Regions from separate parts of the Streptomyces sp. SUK 48 genome, predicted to be linked through region 1. Evidence: riboswitches for the same ligand, from Rfam matches in the RefSeq annotation. Region 1 holds a riboswitch; the other holds the start of a gene.

Region 1 (4,313 bases):
GTTGGTTCCTTCCAGGATCTGGTGGACGCGAAGGTCGCGGACGATCTTCTCAATGCCGTACTCGGCGAGGTAGCCGTATCCGCCGTGCAGTTGCAGGGCGCGGTCGGCGACCGAGTACCCGGTGTCGGTGGCGAACCGCTTCGCCATGGCGCACAGGTACGGCGCCTGCGGGTCCCCGGCGTCCAGGGCGCGGGCCGCCTGCTGGACCAGGGCGCGGGCGGCGGTCAGCTCGGTCGCCATGTCGGCGAGGCGGAAGCGCAGGGCCTGGGCGTCGAGGAGGCGGGCGCCGAACGCCTCCCGGTCCGCGAGGTGGGCGAGGCTCCGGTCCAGGGCGCTGCGGGCGCCGCCGAGGGAGCAGGCGGCGATGCCGAGGCGGCCGCCGTTCAGGCCGTTCATCGCGATCCGGAAGCCGTCGCCCGGGCGGCCGAGGAGCCGGTCGGCGGGAATCCGGACGCCGTCCAGGACGACCTGGCGGGTGGGCTGGGCGTGCCAGCCCATCTTGCGTTCGTCCGGGCCGAAGGAGATCCCGGGGTCGTCCTTGTCGACCAGGAACGCGGAGATGCCGCGGGCGCCGGGTTCGCCGGTGCGGGCCATCACCACGTACACCTGGGCGGCGCCCGCGCCCGAGATGAACTGCTTGACGCCGGTGAGCACGTAGTGGTCGCCGTCGGGTACGGCACGGGTGGTGAGGGCGGCCGCGTCGGAGCCGGCGCCGGGTTCGGTCAGGCAGTAGCTCGACAGGTCGTCCATCGCGCACAGCCGGGGCAGCAGGCGCTCGCGCTGGGCGTCGTCGCCGTAGCAGTCGATCATCCAGGCGACCATGTTGTGGATGGACAGATAGCCGGCGATGGCGGGGCAGCCGGAGGCCAGGGTCTCGAAGACGAGCACGCCGTCGGCCCGGGTGAGGGCGGAGCCGCCGTGCTGCTCGCGGACGTAGACGCCGCCGAGGCCGAGCCCGGCGGCCTTGCGCAGGACGTCGACGGGGAAGTGCTTGTCCCGGTCCCAGTCCAGGGCGTGCGGGGCGAGGTGGTCCTGGGCGAAGTCGAGGGTGGCCTCGACGAGGGCCCGCTGGTCCTCGGTGAGCAGGGTGGTGGTCATACGGCGCTCAGCCCATCGTGGGGATCGTGAAGGAGGCGCCCTCGCGGCGGCCGGCGGGCCAGCGGGAGGTGACGGTCTTGGTGCGGGTGCAGAAGCGGATCGCGTCCGGTCCGTGCTGGCCGAGGTCGCCGAAGCCGGAGCGCTTCCAGCCGCCGAAGGTGTGGTGGGCGACGGGCACCGGGATGGGCACGTTCACGCCGACCATGCCGGTGTTCACCCGCCGGGTGAAGTCGCGGGCGGTGTCCCCGTCGCGGGTGAAGATCGCGACGCCGTTGCCGTAGCGGTGCTCGCTGGGCAGGCGCAGGGCCTCTTCGTAGCCGGCGGCGCGGACCACCGAGAGGACCGGGCCGAAGATCTCCTCCTGGTAGATCCGCATGTCCGGGGTGACCCGGTCGAAGAGGGAGGCGCCGGCGAAGAATCCCTTCTCGTGGCCGGGGAGGACGAAGTCCCTTCCGTCCACGACGAGTTCGGCGCCCTCCTGGACACCGAGGCCGACGTAGTCGCGGACCCGGCGCAGGGCCTCGGGGGCGACCAGCGGGCCGAAGTCGGCCGCGGGGTCGTCGCTGCGGCCGATGCGCAGCGCGGCGATGCGTTCGGTGAGCCGGGCGACGAGGGCGTCCGCGGTGGCCTCGCCGACCGGCACGGCGACCGAGATGGCCATGCAGCGCTCGCCGGCCGAGCCGTACCCGGCGCCGATCAGCGCGTCCACCGCCTGGTCCAGATCGGCGTCCGGCATCACGATCAGATGGTTCTTGGCGCCACCGAAGCACTGGGCGCGCTTGCCGTGGGCGGCGGCGGTGGCGTAGACGTGCGCGGCGATCGGGGTGGAGCCGACGAAGCCGAGGGCGGCGACGCGCGGGTCCTCCAGGAGGGTGTCGACAGCGTCCCGGGCGCCGTTGACGACGTTCAGCACGCCCGGCGGCAGGCCCGCCTCCAGGAAGAGTTCGGCGAGCCGCAGCGGCACCGACGGGTTGCGCTCGGAGGGCTTGAGGACGAAGGCGTTGCCGCAGGCCAGCGCGGGTGCGGCCTGCCAGAGCGGGATCATGGCGGGGAAGTTGAACGGTGTGATGCCCGCGATGACGCCGAGGGGCGCGCGCAGGGAGTGCACATCGATGCCGGTGCCCGCGTTGTCGCTGAACTCGCCCTTGAGCAGATGCGGGATGCCGACGGCGAACTCCACGACGTCCAGGCCGCGCTGGAGGTCGCCGTGGGCGTCGGCGACGGTCTTGCCGTGCTCGGCCGACAGCAGCCGGGCCAGCGCGTCCTTCTCCTGCTCGGCGAGCTGGAGGAAGCGCAGCAGGACGCGGGCGCGGCGCTGCGGGTTGAACTCGGCCCAGGCGCGCTGCGCCTCGGCGGCGGAGGCGATCGCGGCCTCGGTCTCGGCCCGGCCGGCGAGCGGCACCAGGGCCTGGACCTCACCGGTGTTGGGGTCGTACACCTCGCCGTGCGCCCCGGAGGTGCCCGGGACGCGCTTGCCGTCGACGAAGTGGGTCAACTCGCGTACGGCGGAGGGTGTCTGGGGACGGATCATGGCTGCCTGCTCTCGTCAGGGGGGTGATCCGGGATGGTGCGCGGCAGCGGCACACGGCCGGGTGCGCGGGGGCGCGTGCGGGCGTGCCGGGGCGGCGCGAAAGACGCGGTGGCGGGCCGGGCCTCAGACCGGTACGGCGGGATTGCCGCGCGGGAGGGGCCCGCGTCGGCTCGCGCCGGGATCATGGGTGCGCAGGGGTGCCATGCGTGTCGGCTCCATCCTCGTGGACAACACGGAACATCCCGCGGCCGGTATCCTGACTCCCGGATCAGCGCGCGCCGTCCGCCTTCCCGACATCCTGCTCGTCAGTGGCGTATGGGGCGACGGCGTACTCCCCGGTCACAGTGGCGGGACCGTGCCGGATTCACACCGGCTTCCCTGCACCGCGGGCCTTCTCCCCCGAATATATAGTTGGACGTCCTAGTAAATCCAGTGTCCCCGTGCATCCGGTGCGTCCGCACGGGATTCGGTACGCCTCTTCAGGCCACGCCGTCCGCGCTCTCCGCGGGCCGCTCACGGGGTCCGGCGAAGCGGACCGGAGCCCGGAAGCGGGCGCGGCGGGCGGCGCGCCGGAAGGTGGCCAGCACCGCCGGACCGGCCAGCAGCACGCACACGAAGTTGGTGACGGCCCGGCCGGTGTCCCAGCCCAGCGAGGTGGCGAGGTCGAAGGCGACGTAGCGGTGCCACTGCTCGGTGAAGGGCAGGCCCGGCAGATAGGCGATCGAACTGTTCGGGTCCAGGGAGAACGGCCAGAAGGAGAGGTTGAGCAGGAAGCCGAAGAGGTAGCCGGACAGCGAGCCGTAGCCGGCGAGCATGAGCACCTCGCGCCGGCCGCTCGCCCGGGGCAGGAATCCGGCGAGCATGCCGACGAACGCGCAGCCGAACATCTGGTACGGCATCCAGGGCCCCACTCCCCCGGTGATCAGCGCGGAGGCGAACAGCGAGGTGCAGCCGAGGACGAAGCCGAAGCCAGGTCCGTACACCCGCCCGGCGAGCACCAGGACGAAGAAGACCGTCTCGATGCCCGCCGTACCGGCCCCGAGGGGGCGCAGGGCCGCGTCGACGGCGGAGAGCACGCCGAGCATGGCGAGTGCCTTGGAGTCGATGCCGCCCTCGGCGATCTCCGAGAGCACCACGCACAGCACGAGCACCAGCAGCACGGCGAAGATCAGCGGGGGCGCGTAGGAGGAGCCGAACGTCCCGGGCGCGACCACGAACGGCCAGAAGAACGCGACGAGTCCGAGGAGGGCGGCGAGTGCCATGACCACCCCGGCCCGTCCGGTCAGCCGGATGGCGGGCGCTCCGGCCCCCGCGCGTCCTCTCACGACCGCGCCCCTTCCGGGTCCGCGAGTTCCCGCTCGACCTGATGCACCGTCAGGAAGGTGAGAGGGGCGAGGATCTTCGCCGTCTGCGGGGCGAAGGTCGGCGAGGAGACGATGACTTCGGCGGTGGGGCCGTCGGCCACGACGTCCCCCTCGGCCATGACGACGACCCGGTCGGCGGCGCGGGCGGCGAACTCGACGTCATGGGTGGAGATGACGACCGCGCGGCCCTCGGCCGCCAGGGCGTCCACGATGCCGGTCAGCGCCGCCTTGGCCCGGTAGTCCAGGCCCCGGGTCGGCTCGTCCAGGAGCACGACCGCCGGTGCGGCGGCCAGTTGGACGGCCAGGACGAGAGCGAGCTT
Region 2 (4,313 bases), 6.7 Mb from region 1:
TGGTCTACAAGGGCCGCAGTCGTGACACGGCCTGGTACTCCCTGCTCGACTCCGAGTGGCCACAGGCCGGCAAGGCCCTGCGGGAGTGGCTCTCGCCCGACAACTTCGACGCGCGAGGCCGCCAGAAGCGGTCCCTTGCCGATCTGCGCTCGGCCGGCGCGCTCGACGAGAAGCCGTGACGCCGGCGCTCGCCGTACGGACAGCACAGGCCATCGATCCGAATGATCATCTGACATAAGATCATTTCCTTCTGTTGACCAACGGGATCGGTCACCAGACCGGTTCCGACGAGGGGGACCCATGAACAAGACCCGCGCGACGCTCGTCCTGGCCGCCACCGCACTGACTCCGGTACTGCTGCTGGCCGGCCCGTCCTTCGCCGCCGCCCCGGCCGTCCCGCACACGTCCGCGGTGGCCGGCTCCGACGAGGACAACGCCGTCGCCATCGCCCGGATCCTGGCCGACCCGGCCGCCGGCAAGGCCGTCAGGCGGGAGGCCAATAAGGCTCTCGACGGCACGCCGGCCGACCGGGCCGCGTTCCTCGCCACCGGCTACGCCAAGGCCCAGGACGAGGACAACGCCTTTGCCATCGTTCGGCTGCTGGCCGACCCGGCCTCCGGCAAGGCCGTCAAGCGGGAGGCGAACAAGGCTCTCGACGGCAGCCCGGCCGACCGGGCCGCGTTCCTGAAGAGCGGCTTGCGGCTCGCCCGGGCGGAGGACGACCGCGTCGCCACCGCCCGGATCCTGGCCCGCCCCGGCATCAGCAAGGCCCTGCGCGCCGCGGCCGAGAAGGCCATGGACGGCACGCCGGAGGAGCTGCGTTACTTCATCACCGTCGGCCAGTACCAGGTCTGACCGGCCCCTGGTCAGCCGCGCGGACGGAACTGAGGGCCGTAGGTCGCCCCGGGGCCGGTGACAGGCATCTCCATCAGTTCCACGGCGGGGGTCTCCAGCCTGCGCATACGACGCACGGCGGTCCTCAGGCTGTGGTGGTCGCCCTCCCGCCACGCCGTTTCGAGCGCGTCGAGAACCGTGGTGTACGTGTCGTCGAAGTCGTCCAGGAGCCTGCGGGCCCCGGCGGGCGGCCGGGGCCAGCCGCCCGCCGGGACGACGGACATGGGCCGCGTGTCGGGGAAGGGGACCGGAGCCCCGGTGAACTGCCATGTGCCGTCGGCCTCCCGCAGCCGACGTCCGTGGTAGATCTCGGCGAACGCGTAGTAGTGCGCCAGGTGTCCGTCTCCCAGGTCGTCGGCGGGGGAGACCGAGGTGCCCTCCCCCTGGTCCTTGATGACCTCGATCGAGCGCTCGACGTCGTCGAGCGTTCTGACGGGCCTGAGGACGTCCTCGCCGACGCGTTCGCACAGCTGCCGGTCGGCGGACAGATCCGGGGCCACCGACCGGAACGCCGTGAGCAGTTCGTCGTAGAAGTGGCCGATGCTGAGAGGGTCGCGCGCGCTGCCGGTCAGTGGTGCCGCGGGCGCCTCGATGGCCATCATCACGTCCCGTACGAGCGCCCTGGTCAAGCCTGACAGGTATACGTCCACCCCCGGATGCACGCCGCCCGGCAGCGGGCCCGGGTAGACCGGCGCCGCTCCCTTGATCCGGGGGCGGCCCCCCAGCGCGACCAGCAGATTGCAGACGATCCCGAGGTGGTACATCTCGTCGGAGACGATGCGCCGGATCAGCCGGGCGGCGTCGCACGTGCGGTTCTTGATGGACCACCAGCCGCACAGATAGGGCGGGATGGTGGAGAACTCGATCTCCACGGCCACCTGGAGGGCCGATCTGAGCCAGTCGACACCGCGGTGCTTCTCGGGGACGGTGATCAGGCGGGCCACCCTCCCGCGCCGTGCCGGAATGTGCCGTGCGGGCTTCGCGGGCGGGCGACCGGGAGCGCACGCGGCCGCCGAGACCTGCGTGCCCGCGGCCAGCGCGGCGGACGCCAGGAGACTGCGACGCCGCACAGGAGATCCGGCCGGCTCCTCGGGAATTCCGGTCGCCTTCGTCACCGCCGCCTCCGTACCCGCCGGTGCTCCCGGCATCGCCCTCGAACCAGGTGCGCGAAGCTAGCAGCCTCGCCCGGTCCCTGAGGGGTGTCCGCGACGGCCGACGCGGCTTCTCACGCCGTCGGTCCAGAACCGGGAACCAGGCCGCGGCTCGCGACGACTACCTGGGGATCGACGGGTCGCCCGTACCGGGAGACCGGATGTGATCTTGGATACCCGAGCGGAGCCGTGGTTGCGCGCAAGCGGGGGGACGGCTCTACGGTGGGCGGGCCGTGGTGTTCGGGAAGACCGGTGACAGCCCTCAGCGGGGCTCAGACCGGAGCGGCCCTCGCCACTGTGATCGGGGAGTGCCCGTCCCAGTTCTGCACGGTCACTGTTCGCCGCCCGGCGGACGGGAAGGCCGGGACGTACACGCGCGCACCCGTAAGCCAGGAGACCGGCCACGGCACTTCACGAGCTGATCCACGAGGTGCTGGAGCGTGACCGCATGACCCTGCCCGCAGAGCCGACCCGATTTCACTGGCGGCGCGAGGACACCGTCCGTACCGCCGGGCTGCTGGTGGTGATCGCCGCCCTGCACGTCGTGGCGTTCGGCATCCTGTTCCTGCTGGTCGTGCCCGGCCACTACGAGATCGGCTCCAAGGCGTTCGGGATCGGCCTCGGGGTGACCGCGTACACCCTGGGCATGCGGCACGCGTTCGACGCCGATCACATCGCCGCGATCGACAACACCACCCGCAAGCTGATGGCCGACGGCAAGCGTCCGGTGTCGGTCGGCTTCTGGTTCGCGCTCGGCCACTCCAGCGTGGTGGTCGCCATGGCGGCCCTGGTCGCGGGCGGCGCACAGCTCGCCGGCACCCTGCTCGACGACGACTCCCGCACCCACCAGACCCTCGGCGTCGTCGGCACCACGGTCTCCGGGACGTTCCTCTACCTCATCGCGGCGCTCAACCTCGTGGCGCTCGCGGGCATTCTGCGGGTCTTCCGCGCGATGCGAGCGGGCACGTACGACGAGACCGCGCTGGAACAGCACCTGGACTCGCGGGGGTTCATGAACCGGTTCCTGGGCCGCTTCACCAGGTCGATCACCCGGCCCGGGCAGATGTTCCCGCTGGGCTTCCTGTTCGGGCTCGGCTTCGACACCGCGACCGAGGTCACCCTGATGGTGATGGCGGGCAGCGGCGCCGCGGCCGGGCTCCCGTGGTACGCGATCCTGTGCCTGCCGCTGCTGTTCGCCGCCGGGATGAGCCTGTTCGACACCCTCGACGGCACCTTCATGAACTTCGCCTACCAGTGGGCGTTCTCCAACCCGGTGCGCAAGGTGTTCTACAACCTGACCATCACCGGCCTGTCCATCGCGGTCGCCTTCCTGATCGGCACCATCGAACTGGTCGGCGTGCTGCACGAGAAGCTCGACCTGAGCGACGCGGTGACCGGCTGGATCGCCGATCTGGACCTGGACAACGTGGGGTACGTCATCGTCGGCCTGTTCGTGGTCGTGTGGGCGGCGGCCCTGGCGTACTGGCGGCTGGCCAGGGTGGAGCAGCGGTGGGCGGGCCGGCTCGGCGAGGGCGGCTGACCCTCCGGCCGCTCCCGGGACCTCCGTGAGCCGTCGTCAGCGCCGGTGGGCACCGGGGGCGCCGACGGCTATGGCGTACGTCACGATCATGCCCCGGAACTCGACGCTCCACCGGTCCGACTACTGCGACGGTACGGCTTCCACCGCCAGCTCTCGCACGACGGTCCGATGCGACCAGGAAGGTCGGGCATGGCCGATATCCCGTTGTCACCCGGCTCCACCCGTACGACCCCCGGCAGGCTGCTGCCGCCTCCCGCGCTCTGCGGATTCCTGCTCCTGCTGGTGCTGCTGTTCTCGGTGTCCTACGCCGTCGGCTCGGCGGCGGGGCCGGTGGCACCCGGCATGCACGGCACCGGGAGCGGCGGGAGCGGCGGCGGTACGGGCGACATGCCCGGGATGAGTCATGGGGGCGGCGAGTGACCGCTCTCGAACCGGCGGCGGAACTCGTCGTCACCGACCTCACCGTGGGCGGGATGACCTGCGCGGCCTGTGTCCGCCGGGTGGAGAAGAAGCTCGGCAGGCTGGACGGCGTCACGGCCACGGTCAACCTGGCCACGGGGCTCGCCCGGGTCAGCCACCCGGCCGATGTCGCGCCCGAGAGCCTCGTCACCGCGGTCGAACAGGCCGGGTACCAGGCCGCGTTGCCGGTGACCGAGGTCGCCGAGGTGGCTGCGAGGGCCGAGGACGAGGAGGAGGCCGGGTCCCGGCGCGAGCGGGAGCGCATCACG

Evidence for each region. Region 1 has a riboswitch for cobalamin ahead of GHR20_RS04635 (CoA-acylating methylmalonate-semialdehyde dehydrogenase). Riboswitches for the same ligand answer to the same signal wherever they lie in the genome.
Region 2: it holds a riboswitch for cobalamin, as region 1 does, so the genes downstream of both, GHR20_RS34605 (HoxN/HupN/NixA family nickel/cobalt transporter) here and GHR20_RS04635 (CoA-acylating methylmalonate-semialdehyde dehydrogenase) in region 1, are expected to answer to the same signal.

The regions. Positions count from the first base shown of each region.
Region 1 covers NZ_CP045740.1:1,092,691-1,097,003, forward strand. Annotated here, with positions in the region: gene GHR20_RS04630 (acyl-CoA dehydrogenase family protein) at 1-1,098, opposite strand, end outside; gene GHR20_RS04635 (CoA-acylating methylmalonate-semialdehyde dehydrogenase) at 1,106-2,629, opposite strand; cobalamin riboswitch at 2,858-3,039, opposite strand; gene GHR20_RS04640 (ECF transporter S component) at 3,109-3,891, opposite strand; gene GHR20_RS04645 (ABC transporter ATP-binding protein) at 3,951-4,313, opposite strand, start outside.
Region 2 covers NZ_CP045740.1:7,784,169-7,788,481, forward strand. Annotated here, with positions in the region: gene GHR20_RS34590 (GNAT family protein) at 1-179, shown strand, start outside; gene GHR20_RS34595 (ALF repeat-containing protein) at 301-855, shown strand; gene GHR20_RS34600 (ferritin-like protein) at 867-2,009, opposite strand; cobalamin riboswitch at 2,263-2,466, shown strand; gene GHR20_RS34605 (HoxN/HupN/NixA family nickel/cobalt transporter) at 2,494-3,585, shown strand; gene GHR20_RS34610 (hypothetical protein) at 3,775-4,005, shown strand; gene GHR20_RS34615 (heavy metal translocating P-type ATPase) at 4,002-4,313, shown strand, end outside.